Regions from separate parts of the Rhizobium sp. TBD182 genome, predicted to be linked through region 2. Evidence: riboswitches for the same ligand, from Rfam matches in the RefSeq annotation. Region 2 holds a riboswitch; the other holds the start of a gene.
What was found. A riboswitch is a leader RNA that binds a small molecule or an ion and turns the genes downstream of it on or off. The one in region 2 is predicted to bind thiamine pyrophosphate.
Positions count from the first base shown of each region.

Region 1: it holds a riboswitch for thiamine pyrophosphate, as region 2 does, so the genes downstream of both, thiB (thiamine ABC transporter substrate binding subunit) here and T18_RS09405 (ABC transporter permease) in region 2, are expected to answer to the same signal.

Region 1 is NZ_BDLN01000004.1:196,121-202,172, reverse strand. Features, by position in the region: gene T18_RS15095 (M48 family metalloprotease) at 1-443, opposite strand, end outside; gene T18_RS15085 (thiamine ABC transporter ATP-binding protein) at 751-1,467, opposite strand; gene thiP (thiamine/thiamine pyrophosphate ABC transporter permease ThiP) at 1,464-3,089, opposite strand; gene thiB (thiamine ABC transporter substrate binding subunit) at 3,109-4,122, opposite strand; TPP riboswitch at 4,161-4,271, opposite strand; gene T18_RS15070 (VOC family protein) at 4,317-4,709, opposite strand; gene T18_RS15065 (ABC-F family ATP-binding cassette domain-containing protein) at 4,801-6,052, opposite strand, start outside.
Region 2 is NZ_BDLN01000002.1:129,965-136,016, forward strand. Features, by position in the region: gene T18_RS09395 (alpha-glucosidase) at 1-1,426, shown strand, start outside; gene T18_RS09400 (TadE/TadG family type IV pilus assembly protein) at 1,512-2,801, opposite strand; TPP riboswitch at 2,983-3,085, shown strand; gene T18_RS09405 (ABC transporter permease) at 3,214-3,999, shown strand; gene T18_RS09410 (ABC transporter substrate-binding protein) at 3,996-4,940, shown strand; gene T18_RS09415 (hydroxyethylthiazole kinase) at 4,943-5,683, shown strand; gene thiE (thiamine phosphate synthase) at 5,670-6,052, shown strand, end outside.

The DNA of each region.
Region 1 (6,052 bases), on a different contig from region 2:
TCGATGCCGTGGTTTGCGGTAACGTGGCCCATCTCATGCGAAAGCACGGCCGCCACTTCCGAGGCATCGTTGGCGAGAGCCAGAAGCCCGCGTGTCACGTAAAGATACCCACCCGGCAGCGCAAAAGCGTTGATAGCAGGCGAGTTGAGGATGGTGATGCGATAGGATTGCTGCGGATTTTCCGAAACAGCCGTCAGCGCGCCGGCGATACGGGCGACAAGCCGCTCCGTCTTGGCATCACGATATTCGCCACCATAACTCGCCACAATACGCGGATGCTCGCGCGCGCCCATCTGCGCACGGGGATCGTTCTTCTGCACCTCTTCCACGGTCTGCGGATTGTCCGAAGGCCGCAAGGTGGACTGGTAGGCCGGGCTGAAGAGAGACTGACACGATGACAGGAATACGGCAGACGCCGTCAGCACGGAACACACGGCAGCCATCCTGCCCGAACGGCGAAGGCCTGAACGGGAGAAAAGCCTCCACTGCGCAGTCATGCTATTTCTCATTCTCTATGCCTGCCCCTAACGTTCCTGATCATCCGTTAATTGCAGACCAGAATAACAGATTCGCCCCAACGAGCCATGAATGTCGAAACGGTAAAAACGATCCATCAAGTCCGGAATATTCCTGAAGAACGCAATAATTCTCGTCTTTTCTCGGGCAACGACTTAAAACTGGCAAGTGCAAATTAACGCCATTGAAGTTATCTAAAGCGATTGCCAGCGGCACGCGTCGAAAATAAGGCGATCAGCCGTTCAGAAAACTGTCGACCGCCTTCACATTTTGTGTGGCGAAGAAATCTGTGGTCGAGCCAGCATAGACAACGCGGCCACGATCAAGAAAAACCACCCGCTGCGCCAGCTTTTTTATGTCGTCTGGATGGTGCGTGACAATAATCGCCGTATTTTTTGTTTCGGCATGCAAGTCGAGAAGCAGGGAGGTCATGCCCGCCCGCAGCCCCGGATCTAGCGCCGCGAAAGGCTCGTCCAGCAGCATGACAGGTTTTTTCCGGACCAGCGCACGCGCCAGCGCCGCCCTTTGCCTTTCCCCGCCGGAAAGCGTGCCCGGCAAACGTTTGTCAAAACCCGCAAGACCAACGCGTGTGAGCGCCACGTCGATCCTCTGCCTGTCTTCCGCCCGCAGCTTCAGCCCGGGGCTGATGCCGAGCGCGACATTGGTGAAGATATCGAGATGGGCGAAAAGATTATTATCCTGGAAGATCGAGGAGACCGGTCGTTCGGAAGGATCGAGCGCCTTCATGTCCCGCCCGCCGATCAGGACGCGCCCGGAATCGGGCAATTCAAAACCGGCGATGAGATTGAGGAGCGTCGACTTGCCAGAACCGGATGCACCGACGACGGCAGTCATCTGGCCTTGCGGGAATGTACAATCGAGATCGAAATCCTGCGTTCCGAGCCGCAGCCTGACCTTGTCCAGCCCCACGGCAAATTCGTCACCCGTCATATGCTCGCCCTTGCTGATTGGGATTGCCGTGAAACGCCGCCCGCGGCAAGCAGCAGGCAGACGACGCCAAGGATGAACGCGTATCCGGCGGCATCATTGGTGCGGTAGCTGCCCATATTGCTATAGACCAGCCATGGCAAGGTGATGAAATTTTCCGATCCGAACAGGGCGACCGCCCCAAGATCACCGAGCGACAGGGCCATGGCAAAGGAAAATGCCATCAGCAGCGGCCGCCGCAGAACCGGCAGATCGGCGAACCGCAGCCGCGTCAGTCCCTGAAGCCCAAGGCTGGCGGAAAGCCGGGACGTGCGTAAAAAATGGCTGGTGAAGGCTGGCTCCAGCACCCGCATGGCAAGCGGCAACGCCATCAGCATGTTGATGAGTGCCACGAGAACGGGAGCGTAAAAACTGACATCTCCAAAGGGCCGCAGCAACAGGAACCACCCGCTTCCCAGCACGACGGGCGGCACCAGCAGTACCAGCGATGACCCCGCCCCGAGCGTGGCGGACAAAAGGCGCAAGGGCTGAGCCGCGTGCCGTTTGGAACCCACGGCCTGTCGCGCACCGATGATCGCAAAGCAGCAGAGCACGACGAGAGTTGCGGAGAACGCAGCGATTGCAAGGCTGGTCGCCGCTGCACGCAGGAAGATCGGCGCTGACAAAAGACGCGGCAGATCGGCCCCCAAACCCGAGACGGTTATGGCAACAAGCGGCAGGCCGACCAGCAGAACCGCAAAAATGATTGCCGCTCCGTCCCACAGGCGCGCGCCAACACGCTTGCCGTCGAAACGGCGAACAGGGCGGCCAAGCGAGGCAATTTCCGCCTCGGGCGATGGCAAAAAGGCAAGAAGGCCGAGCAGAACTGCTGTGATTGCAATCTGCAAAACCGAAAGCGCGATTGCCCGTTGCGGATCGAAATCAAACCGCAACACCTGATAGATTGCGACCTCAAGTGTCGTCGCCGCCGGTCCACCGCCCAGCAGAAGCACTAGCGTGAAGCTGGTGGCGCAAAGCATGAAGACAAGCCCGGCAATACCGGGAACAAGCCGCGAGACGGCCGGCCACTCGATGAAGCGGAAAACCGAAACCGGCCCCATGCCAAGACTTGCCGCCATCCGCCAATATTCGCCCGGAATCCGCTCCAGCCCGGCCAGCATCAGCCGCACCGCAAGCGGCAGATTGAAAAACACATGGGCGATGAGAATGCCGGAGAGGCCGTAAATACTGAAGGGCTGCTCCGCACCGGCAAAAACAAGGGCAATATTCAAAACACCCTGCCTGCCCCAGATCGTGATGATGCCGAAGGCACCAACGATGACCGGCAGCCCCATCGGCACAGCCATCAACCTGATAATCCAAATCCGCCCGGGAAAATCCTGTCTGCGGGAGAGCGCAAGCGCCACCGGCAGGCCGAGAACAATGGAAAGAACAGTGGACAACGTTGCCTGATAGAGCGTGAAGCGCAGGATTCGCAGCGTGTAGGCATCCACGATTCCGGCGGCGGATGTACCGGCATCGAACGACAGTAGTGCTGAGACAGCAAGCGCCATGAACAGGAAAACGGCGGCAAACGCCGCCGTTCCGCCAATGATCGACCATCTGTAGTCGCGACGCAGCATCATGCGCGGGCGTGCCTCTCGCTCAGTTCATGCTCATGGCCGCAAGCCATTCGTCGATCCAGGCCTTGCGGTTCTTGGCCACCTCTTCCGGGTCCATCAGGAAGGTCTTCTGCGGTACGACGAGTTTGGAAAATGCCTCGGGCAGGGGCGTGGACGTTGCCGCGACCGGCATCATCCAGTTGTTTTCCGGAATGGCATCCTGAAATCCTGATGTGAGCGTGAAAGCGAGGAACTGCTTCGCCAGTTCCTTGTGCGGCGCGTTTTTGAGAAGGCCGGAAACCTCGATCTGGATGTAGTGCCCCTCGGAAAAACCCGCGGCCTGATAGCGATCCGTCTTTTCCGAGACCATGTGATAGGCAGGCGACGTGGTGTAGGAGAGCACCATCGGCACCTCACCCTTGGTGAAAAGGCCATAGGATTCCGACCAGCCCGGCGTGACGGTGAGAATGCGCTTCCGGAGCTTCGCCCAGGCTTCCGGTGCCTTGTCGCCGTAAACGGACTTCACCCAGAGCAGCAGGCCAAGCCCCGGCGTGGAGGTGCGCGGGTCCTGAATGGCGATTTTCTGTGAAGGATCGCCGTCCACCAGATCCTTCAGGCTCGTCGGCGGATTTTTTATCGTCTGCGTGTCATAGACAACGGCGAAATGACCGTAGTCGTAAGGGACGAAAATGTCGTCCTTGTAACCGCCCGGCACCTTGGCCGCCGATGCATCGATACCGCTGATATCGAAGAGGCCGGTCTGTTTCGCTTCCGCGACCAGATTGGTGTCGAGACCAACAACGACATCCGCCTTCGAACCCGCCCCTTCAAGCTTCAGGCGGTTGAGCAGCGCCACGCCATCCGCCACACCGACGAAATTGACCGTGCAATTGCACACTTTCTCGAAGGCCTCTTTCACCTTGGGGCCGGGACCCCATTCGGAAACGAAGCTTTCATAGGTGTAGACGGTCAGTTCCTGTCTGTCCTGAGCAGTGGCAATACCGGGCAGAAACAACGAAACGGCAACGAGGGAATTCAGGAAAAGACGACGGCGCACGGGTATCTCCTCAAAAAACGAAAAGGGAAATAGCCGCTTGCCTTAAGCCGTCTAATCCCTCCGCCGGTATGAACCGGATCAGGTTCTTCGGGTTGGCAAGCCTCTCAGCCTTTTGCACGCAAGCACAAAAGACACCCCGTTAGATCAAGATGATGATGTAGTCCCGCTGTCTCTGATTGGCAAGATGGCTGCCGTCAGGCCTGCTGCACCATGTGCACCAGTTCCCAGACATGGCCGTCGGGATCCTGAAAACTACCGGCATACATGAAACCGTGATCCTGAACCGGTTTCCAGCTGCTGCCGCCCGAGGCGAGCGCCGTTTCGATCATCCGGTCGATTTCCTCACGGCTTCCCGCTGTGAGACAGGTCAGGACCTCGGTGCTGCGTGTGGCGTCGGCGATATCGCCATTGATGAAATCACGAAAACGCTCCTCCTGAAGAAGCATCACGAAGATGTTCTCCTCAACGATCATGCAGAGCGTGCGGTCATCCGAATATTCCGGATTGAATGTGAAACCGAGAGCCGTGAAGAAGCTTCTCGATGTCTCGATATTCTTGACCGGCAGATTGACGAAGATCATGCGCATTTTCTGAACTCCTCCGAACCCGCACAGGAAACGGCAATTCCGCCTCCCTGTCAAAGGTGGATGAGACCTCAGTCAAGAAATCGCGACCAAGTCACCCTTCAATTTCCTCGCGCAGCATCTCCAGCTCCAGCCATTCCTCTTCCATGGCTTCGAGCTTTTCGCGCAGCTTCGTCATTTCCTGCGCCAGCGTATTGAAGGTAGCCGGGTCCTTGGTGAACAGATTGGGATCGGCCATGCGCTGCTCACGCTTGGCGATTTCGCCCTGCGCCTTCTCCATTTCCTTTGGAAGGTTTTCGAGCGCAAATTTTTGCTTGAAGGAAAGCTTGCCCTTGGCCTTTGAAGGGTCCTGCGACGCGGAGGCGGAAGGGGCGGTCTTTGCCTTTTCCTGCTTCTCCGCCTTGCGCTTTTCTTCCGCAGCACCCTTGCGTTGCGCCATCATGTCCGAATAGCCGCCGGCATATTCGATCCAGCGTCCATCCGGCTGGTCCGGATTGGCGGGCGCGATTGTGGAGGTGACGGTACGGTCGAGGAAGTCGCGGTCGTGGCTGACGAGAATGACCGTGCCGGAAAAGCCCGCAACGATTTCCTGCAACAGATCGAGCGTTTCGATATCGAGATCGTTGGTCGGCTCGTCAAGGATCAGCAGGTTGGTAGGCCGCGCCAGAATGCGCGCAAGAATAAGACGGGCGCGCTCACCACCGGAGAGGTTGCGGATGGGCGTGCGGGCCTGTTCCGGCTGGAACAGGAAGTCCTTCATGTAACCCGTCACATGTTTCAACTCGCCATTGACCAGCAAATTGTCGCCGCGACCGTCGGTGAGGTAATGAGCGAGCGTATCGTTTGGATTGAGATCCTCACGCTTCTGATCAAGCGTCGCGATTTCCAGATTGGTGCCGAGCTTTACCGTGCCACTATCGGGCTGAAGCTGGCCGGTCAGCATCTTCAAAAGCGTTGTCTTGCCGGCACCGTTCGGCCCGACGAGACCGATGCAATCACCGCGATGCACCCGCAGCGAAAACGGCGCGATGATCACGCGCTCGCCGTAAGACTTGGTGATTGCGTCTGCCTCGATGACCAGTTTGCCGGATTCCCGCACCTCCGCAGCCGTCGCCTGCACGCTGCCCTGCGGTCCCTTGTGGCCGCGATAGTCCGCACGCATTGCCTGAAGCTCGCCCACGCGGCGCATGTTGCGCTTTCGTCTCGCGGTCACGCCGTAACGCATCCAGTGTTCTTCACGCTCGATGGCCTTGCCGAGCTTGTGCTGCTCCAGCTCTTCCTCTTCCAGCACCTTGTCGCGCCATTCCTCGAAATGCGCAAAACCGCGATTGAGACGGCGGGACTGG
Region 2 (6,052 bases):
CCGCAACGAAGATTTCCATGAAGTCGAGATATGGGCGATCCCCGAGAGGATCGAGTTTTTCACCGGCGATCGTTTCACCGATATCGTTTCCGCCCTCTCGCTGCGGTTCGGACGCCAGCCGGAACTGCCGGAGTGGGTCTATGGCGGCGCGATCATCGGGTTAAAGGATGGCGCCAACTCCTTTGCCCGGCTGGAAAAAATCCGCGCTGCCGGAACCAAGGTCTCCGGCCTGTGGTGCGAGGACTGGGTGGGGCTTCGCCAGACATCATTCGGCGCCCGGCTCTTCTGGGACTGGCAGGCCAATGAGGCGCGTTATCCGCATTTGCGTCAGAAGATCGCGGAGCTTGCCGATCAGGGCATTCGTTTTCTGGGATACGTGAACCCCTATCTCTGCGTCGACGGCCCGCTTTTTCCGGAGGCGGAGGCGGCCGGTTATTTCGCCACCGGCGCGGACGGCAAGACGGCGCTCGTGGATTTCGGCGAGTTCGATTGTGGCGTGGTCGATTTCACCAATCCGGCCGCAGCCGAGTGGTTTGCCGAAGAGATCATCGGCAAGAATATGCTGGATTTCGGCCTTTCCGGCTGGATGGCCGATTTCGGCGAATATCTGCCGATCGACATCACGCTATCGAACGGCATCGACGCCAAGCTGATGCACAATGCCTGGCCGACGCTCTGGGCAGAGGTCAACGCCAAGGCTGTTGAAAGCCGTGGCAAAACCGGCGAAGCGCTGTTCTTCATGCGGGCGGGCTTTACCGGTGTGCAAGCCCACTGCCCGCTGCTGTGGGGCGGCGACCAGTCCGTCGATTTTTCCCGCCATGACGGTCTCGTCACCGTCATATGCGGTGCGCTGTCCTCCGGTCTTCTCGGCAATGCCTATCACCATTCCGATATTGGCGGTTATACCAGCCTGTTCGGCAATGTCAGAACCCCGGAACTCATCATGCGCTGGACGGAGATGGCAGCCTTTACTCCTGTCATGCGAACCCATGAGGGCAATCGCCCGCGCGACAATCTCCAGATCGATCAGGACGAGACCGTTCTTGGCCATTTTGCCCGCATGACGGCAATCTATGTCGCACTCGCCCCCTATCTGAAATCGCTTTCCACTGAAGCGGCCGAAAACGGCCTGCCGGTACAGCGCCCGCTTTTCCTGCATCATGAGAACGACCGGCAGACCTATGCCATTCAGGACAGCTATCTCTATGGGGCCGACATGCTGGTCGCACCAGTGTGGAAGGCGGGGGAGACGCAGCGCACGCTTTACCTTCCGGGCGATGGGGAATGGATGCATCTTTGGAATGGCGCGCGGTATTTTGGCGGGCACGAGATCACCGTGGAGGCTCCGATAGGCCAGCCGGCTGTGTTCTACCGCGCTGAAACGCCCTTTACTGCGTTATTTGAACAGCTTCGCAATATCGCTTGAAGCATCACCTTCCGGCCATTTCCAAAAAACGCCGCAAATATTGCGGCGTTCAACCGATGCTCTAACAGGCCTCGCTAAACGGCCATCAGCCCGTCAGGCGTGGTGATGTAATGGCTTTCTTGAACAGCACCGTCATCGCGTCACTGATGCCCTGGGAGGGGCTGACTTCGAAATACAGGCCCGGGGAAGCGCAGCTCTGCATGCGTGAGCCGATTTCCGCCTGAAAGGGCTTGATCCAGCTATTATACCAGTCATTCGTCGGCAGCGGCAGATAGGTGGTATAAAGCACCGCGATACGAAAACCCTTTTCCTTCAGTTTCGTACAGTCTTTGATGTCGATCGGCTCCTGACAGCGGCCTCCCGTCAGTTTTTTCGTACAGGAGGACGGCTTGTAACTGTCGCCCACCCCGTCTGAAACAAAGAAAATAACCTTATCCGGGTTCGCCGAGCTTGCGCCCGTGCCCGAACTGCCGACCTTATCTCCAATCTGGATCAGTGCCCGGTCGAAATCTGTTTGCTGGTCGTTGTTGTATCCCTGATAGGGGATTGACATAAGGTTGATTTCACCAGCTTTTTTCTTTGCTGCGTCCAGATCCGATGTCAGCGAAACGACCTCAAGCAGCTTGGTATCTTCCGCCCGTTCCCCGAAGGTATAGACGGCCATGCGATATTGATTGCTGCTTTTGCGCGTGGACTTTGCCGTGTCCATCAGGCTGGCGGTTGCCTTGGCAACCACGTCGATACGCGTCGTAACCCCGAGTTTCTTGGCCTTGAAGTAATAGCTGTTCGGGTCTGCCACGCCGTCCTTCACGATGTGGCAGGCAAAAGCGCATTTATCGCCAGTGTTCGCAACCAGGGTGGCAACATCCGTGGGTGTCGCGCCCACTCCCATGGAGGGCGTATTATCAAGCAGAAGATAGAAATCGCTGAAGGTTTCCGTTTCGTATTTGGCCGTGGCCGTGCCGGCAACCGAAACGAAATCCTTCCCCAGAAGCCCTGAGAGGGTCGTGCTGACCGACGCCTTGAAGCTGACGGACGACTCGACCACATTGCCGTGCTTGATCACCGAGACATCGACAGAGGTAATGGTGTAGTCCGCGTCGCCGCGCTGATTGCCATCGAAGAATGCCCGGGCTTCTTCATTGCCGACGGGAATGACACCGTCCCCCGACATCTTCTTTGCCGCCTGAACACTTGCGGACATATCGGCGACTGCCGCCAGAGCCGCGGAATCCGCCGCCTGCTGCAGATCGGCTTTGACCGACATGCCGCGCGTAATATCGAGCGCCACACCGGCAGCCCCGCACAGAGGCACCATGAGCAGCGCGGTCAGAATGCCAAAATTTCCAGATTTCTCTCGCCAGAAGTTTTTCAAGTTCGCCCCCAACCAATCTGGGAGCTGAAGCTAATACAGCGGAATTGAAAAGCGGTTTCAATAAATAACTAATTTTTGATAAACTTAATATAATCGACAACTAATATGTTCGCGGCAAATTCGCCAATATTCTCGTTAACTTTCAACGTTGACATTACTTCAAAACCCTCCTAGCAAAACAGTCTCTTCCGAGGGGAGCACCTGACGGTGCTGAGATGGCGATGAGCCGGACCCTTGAACCTGATCCGGGTCATGCCGGCGTAGGAACGGAAACTGTAGCGCGTTTGCGGTACTGCCCTTTCTCTTCTCCGCTTTGCCCGGATCTCCGTGATCGCCACAGCTGGAGACCGAACGATGATGATGAAACATCCTTCCCTTCGTATACGGTACGGCTGCGTCTGAGCCCCGGCCGATGCGTGCCTCCCATGCGCTGAAGGGCGTCGTTCTTATTCTGATTGTCTGGCAGCTGGGCATCTGGCTGCTTGCACCGCCCCGCTACATCCTGCCCTCGCCGGCCGATGTTGCCGCAGCACTCCTGCGCCAGCCAGCCTTCCTGTTCGGACAGGCCATGGTGACATCAGGTGAAATGGCTGTCGGGCTTGCGGCTGGCATTGCCGCCGGCATTCTCGTTGCCTTTACGATTGCCGCCGTCCCGCGTTTTGGCCGCCTCGTCTGGCCCATGGTTCTCGTGTTGCAGGCATTTCCGGTCTTCGTGCTGGCCCCCATTCTCGTACTCTGGTTCGGTTTCGGCATGGCCTCGAAAGTTGTCATGACGGCGATCATCATCTTTTTCCCCGTCGCTTCAGCCTTCACCGACGGCCTCAATCGCACGGATCGGACAATCCTCGATGCCGCCTCGCTGACAGAGGCGAGCCACTGGCAAATCCTCACCCGGCTGCGTGTGCCGCTGGCGCTTCCCTCACTCATTTCCGGGCTGAGGGTCGCAGCTCCGCTCGCCCCGCTCGGCGCGGTCATTGGCGAATGGGTGGGCGCCTCCGCCGGGCTCGGTTTTGTCATGATCCAGTCCAATGCCCGCATGCAGACCGACACAATGTTCGCCGCCATGACCATTCTCGCCCTCATGGCGGTGCTGCTGCGGCTTGTCGTCGACCGGGCAACGGCCAACCTCGCCCCCTGGGCCAAAGAAACAGACCATCTCATTCCTTTCAAACATTTGCGGAGACTTTCGGCACCATGAAACGAACTCTTCTTTCCCTCGTCGTCGCGGCAGCAAGCGTGCTTTCGCCTGTGCAATCGCAGGCGGCCGACAAGCTTACCGTGTTGCTGGAATGGTTCGTGAACCCGGACCATGCCCCGATGGTGATTGCCAAGGAACGCGGCCTTTTCGCCGATGCAGGGCTGGAGGTCGAGTTGATCCCGCCCGCAGACCCATCCGCCGTACCGCGTCTGGTCTCGGCAAAGCAGGCCGATATCGGTGTACACTACCAGCCGAACCTCTATCTCGACCACGATGCAGGGCTGCCGCTCGTCCGTTTCGGCACGCTGGTCGAAACGCCGCTGAACACCGTCACCGTTCTGGCCGACGGGCCGATCAAGAGCCTGAAGGACCTGAAAGGCAAGAAGGTCGGCTTCTCGGTTTCCGGTTTCGAGGATGCGATGCTGAAGCGCATGCTGGAGAAGGAGGGACTGACAAAGGACGATGTTGAACTGGTCAACGTCAATTTCTCACTCTCGCCATCCCTGATCGCCGGCAAGGTCGATGCCACGCTTGGCGGCTTCCGTAATTTCGAACTGACGCAGATGAAGCTTGAAGGCCACGAAGGCCGCTCGTTCTTCCCCGAGGAACATGGCGTGCCCGCCTATGACGAGCTCATCTTCGTCACCCATCGTGATCTCGTGAAAGATAGCCGCCTGCCGCGTTTTCTCTCGGCCGTTGAGCAGGCTGCTATTTTCATCACCAACCACCCGCAAGAATCCTGGCAGCTTTTCATCAAGGCCTATCCGAACCTTGACGACGGGCTGAACAAGCAGGCGTTTTTCGATACGCTGCCGCGTTTCGCCAAACGTCCAGCCGCACTCGATCGCACCCGCTACACACGCTTCGGCACCTTCATGCAGGACATGCAACTGATCAAGCGGGCGCCGGCGGCGGAAGACATTGCCGTGGAGTTGCAATAACCATGGCAAACAGTTTTCCGACTGCGGCGAAGGCCGCAGAGATCCTCGAAAGGGTAAGGCAGACGCGCCCGCGCGTGCATTGCCTGATGAACACCGTGGTACAGAAATTCACCGCGGACGGCATTACCGTTGTCGGCGGCATACCCTCGATGACAACCTCACTCGAAGAAATCGGTGCTTTCGTCACGAAAGCCGATGCGGTAACGATCAATCTCGGCACGCTCGACGCCGACCGGCGAAAAGTCATTCGATTTGCCGTCGAGATCGCCCGCGCGGCTGGCAAGCCGTGGATTCTGGACCCCGTGCATTGCGACTATTCGCCATCGCGACTGGCGTTCGCGCGTGACCTGATCTCGCTTGGACCCACCATCGTGCGCGGCAACAGCGCTGAGATGAGCCTGATCGGTGCTGTTCCGAACGCCATCAGGATAGAGACCGGACCTGTCGATAACCTGCGCGACGCCACAAGGAGTGTCAGAATCGTCAACGGTCACCCGTGGATGGCGAAGGTGACAGGCACGGGTTGCCTATCGGGTGGGGTCATCGCCGCCTTCATGGCGGTGGAAAAAGACGCACTGACGGCCGCCGCCGCCGCCCTCGCCATCACGGGTGTCGCAGCCGAACTGGCAGCGAAAAACGCCAAAGGCCCCGGCACATTCGAGCCGGCATTTCTCGATGTGCTTTCAGAAATTTCCGGCGAAGACATAATAAACGATGCGAGGATTGAGCATGAACAAGGTTGATTACCGTCTCAACGCGTTGGTCGATGCGAGCCTCGGCGATGTTGCGCCCTTGGGCGAGCTTGCTCTGGCGGCCGCACTCAACGGCGCGACCATTCTCCAATATCGCGACAAACACGCCTCCACGCGGGAGATGATCGAAAACGCCAGCGCAATTCGCGAAGCCATTGCCGGCACGGGCGTGCCGCTGGTCATCAACGACCGGGTGGATGTGGCGCTCGCCTCTGGCGCGGACGGGGTGCATCTCGGCGCCGATGATATGGATGCCAAAACCGCCAGACGCATCCTTGGAGATAAGGCGATCATCGGCCTCACCGTCAAGAACCGCGCCGATGCCGAGCGGGCGGCCTCCATGCCCGCCGATTACGCCTG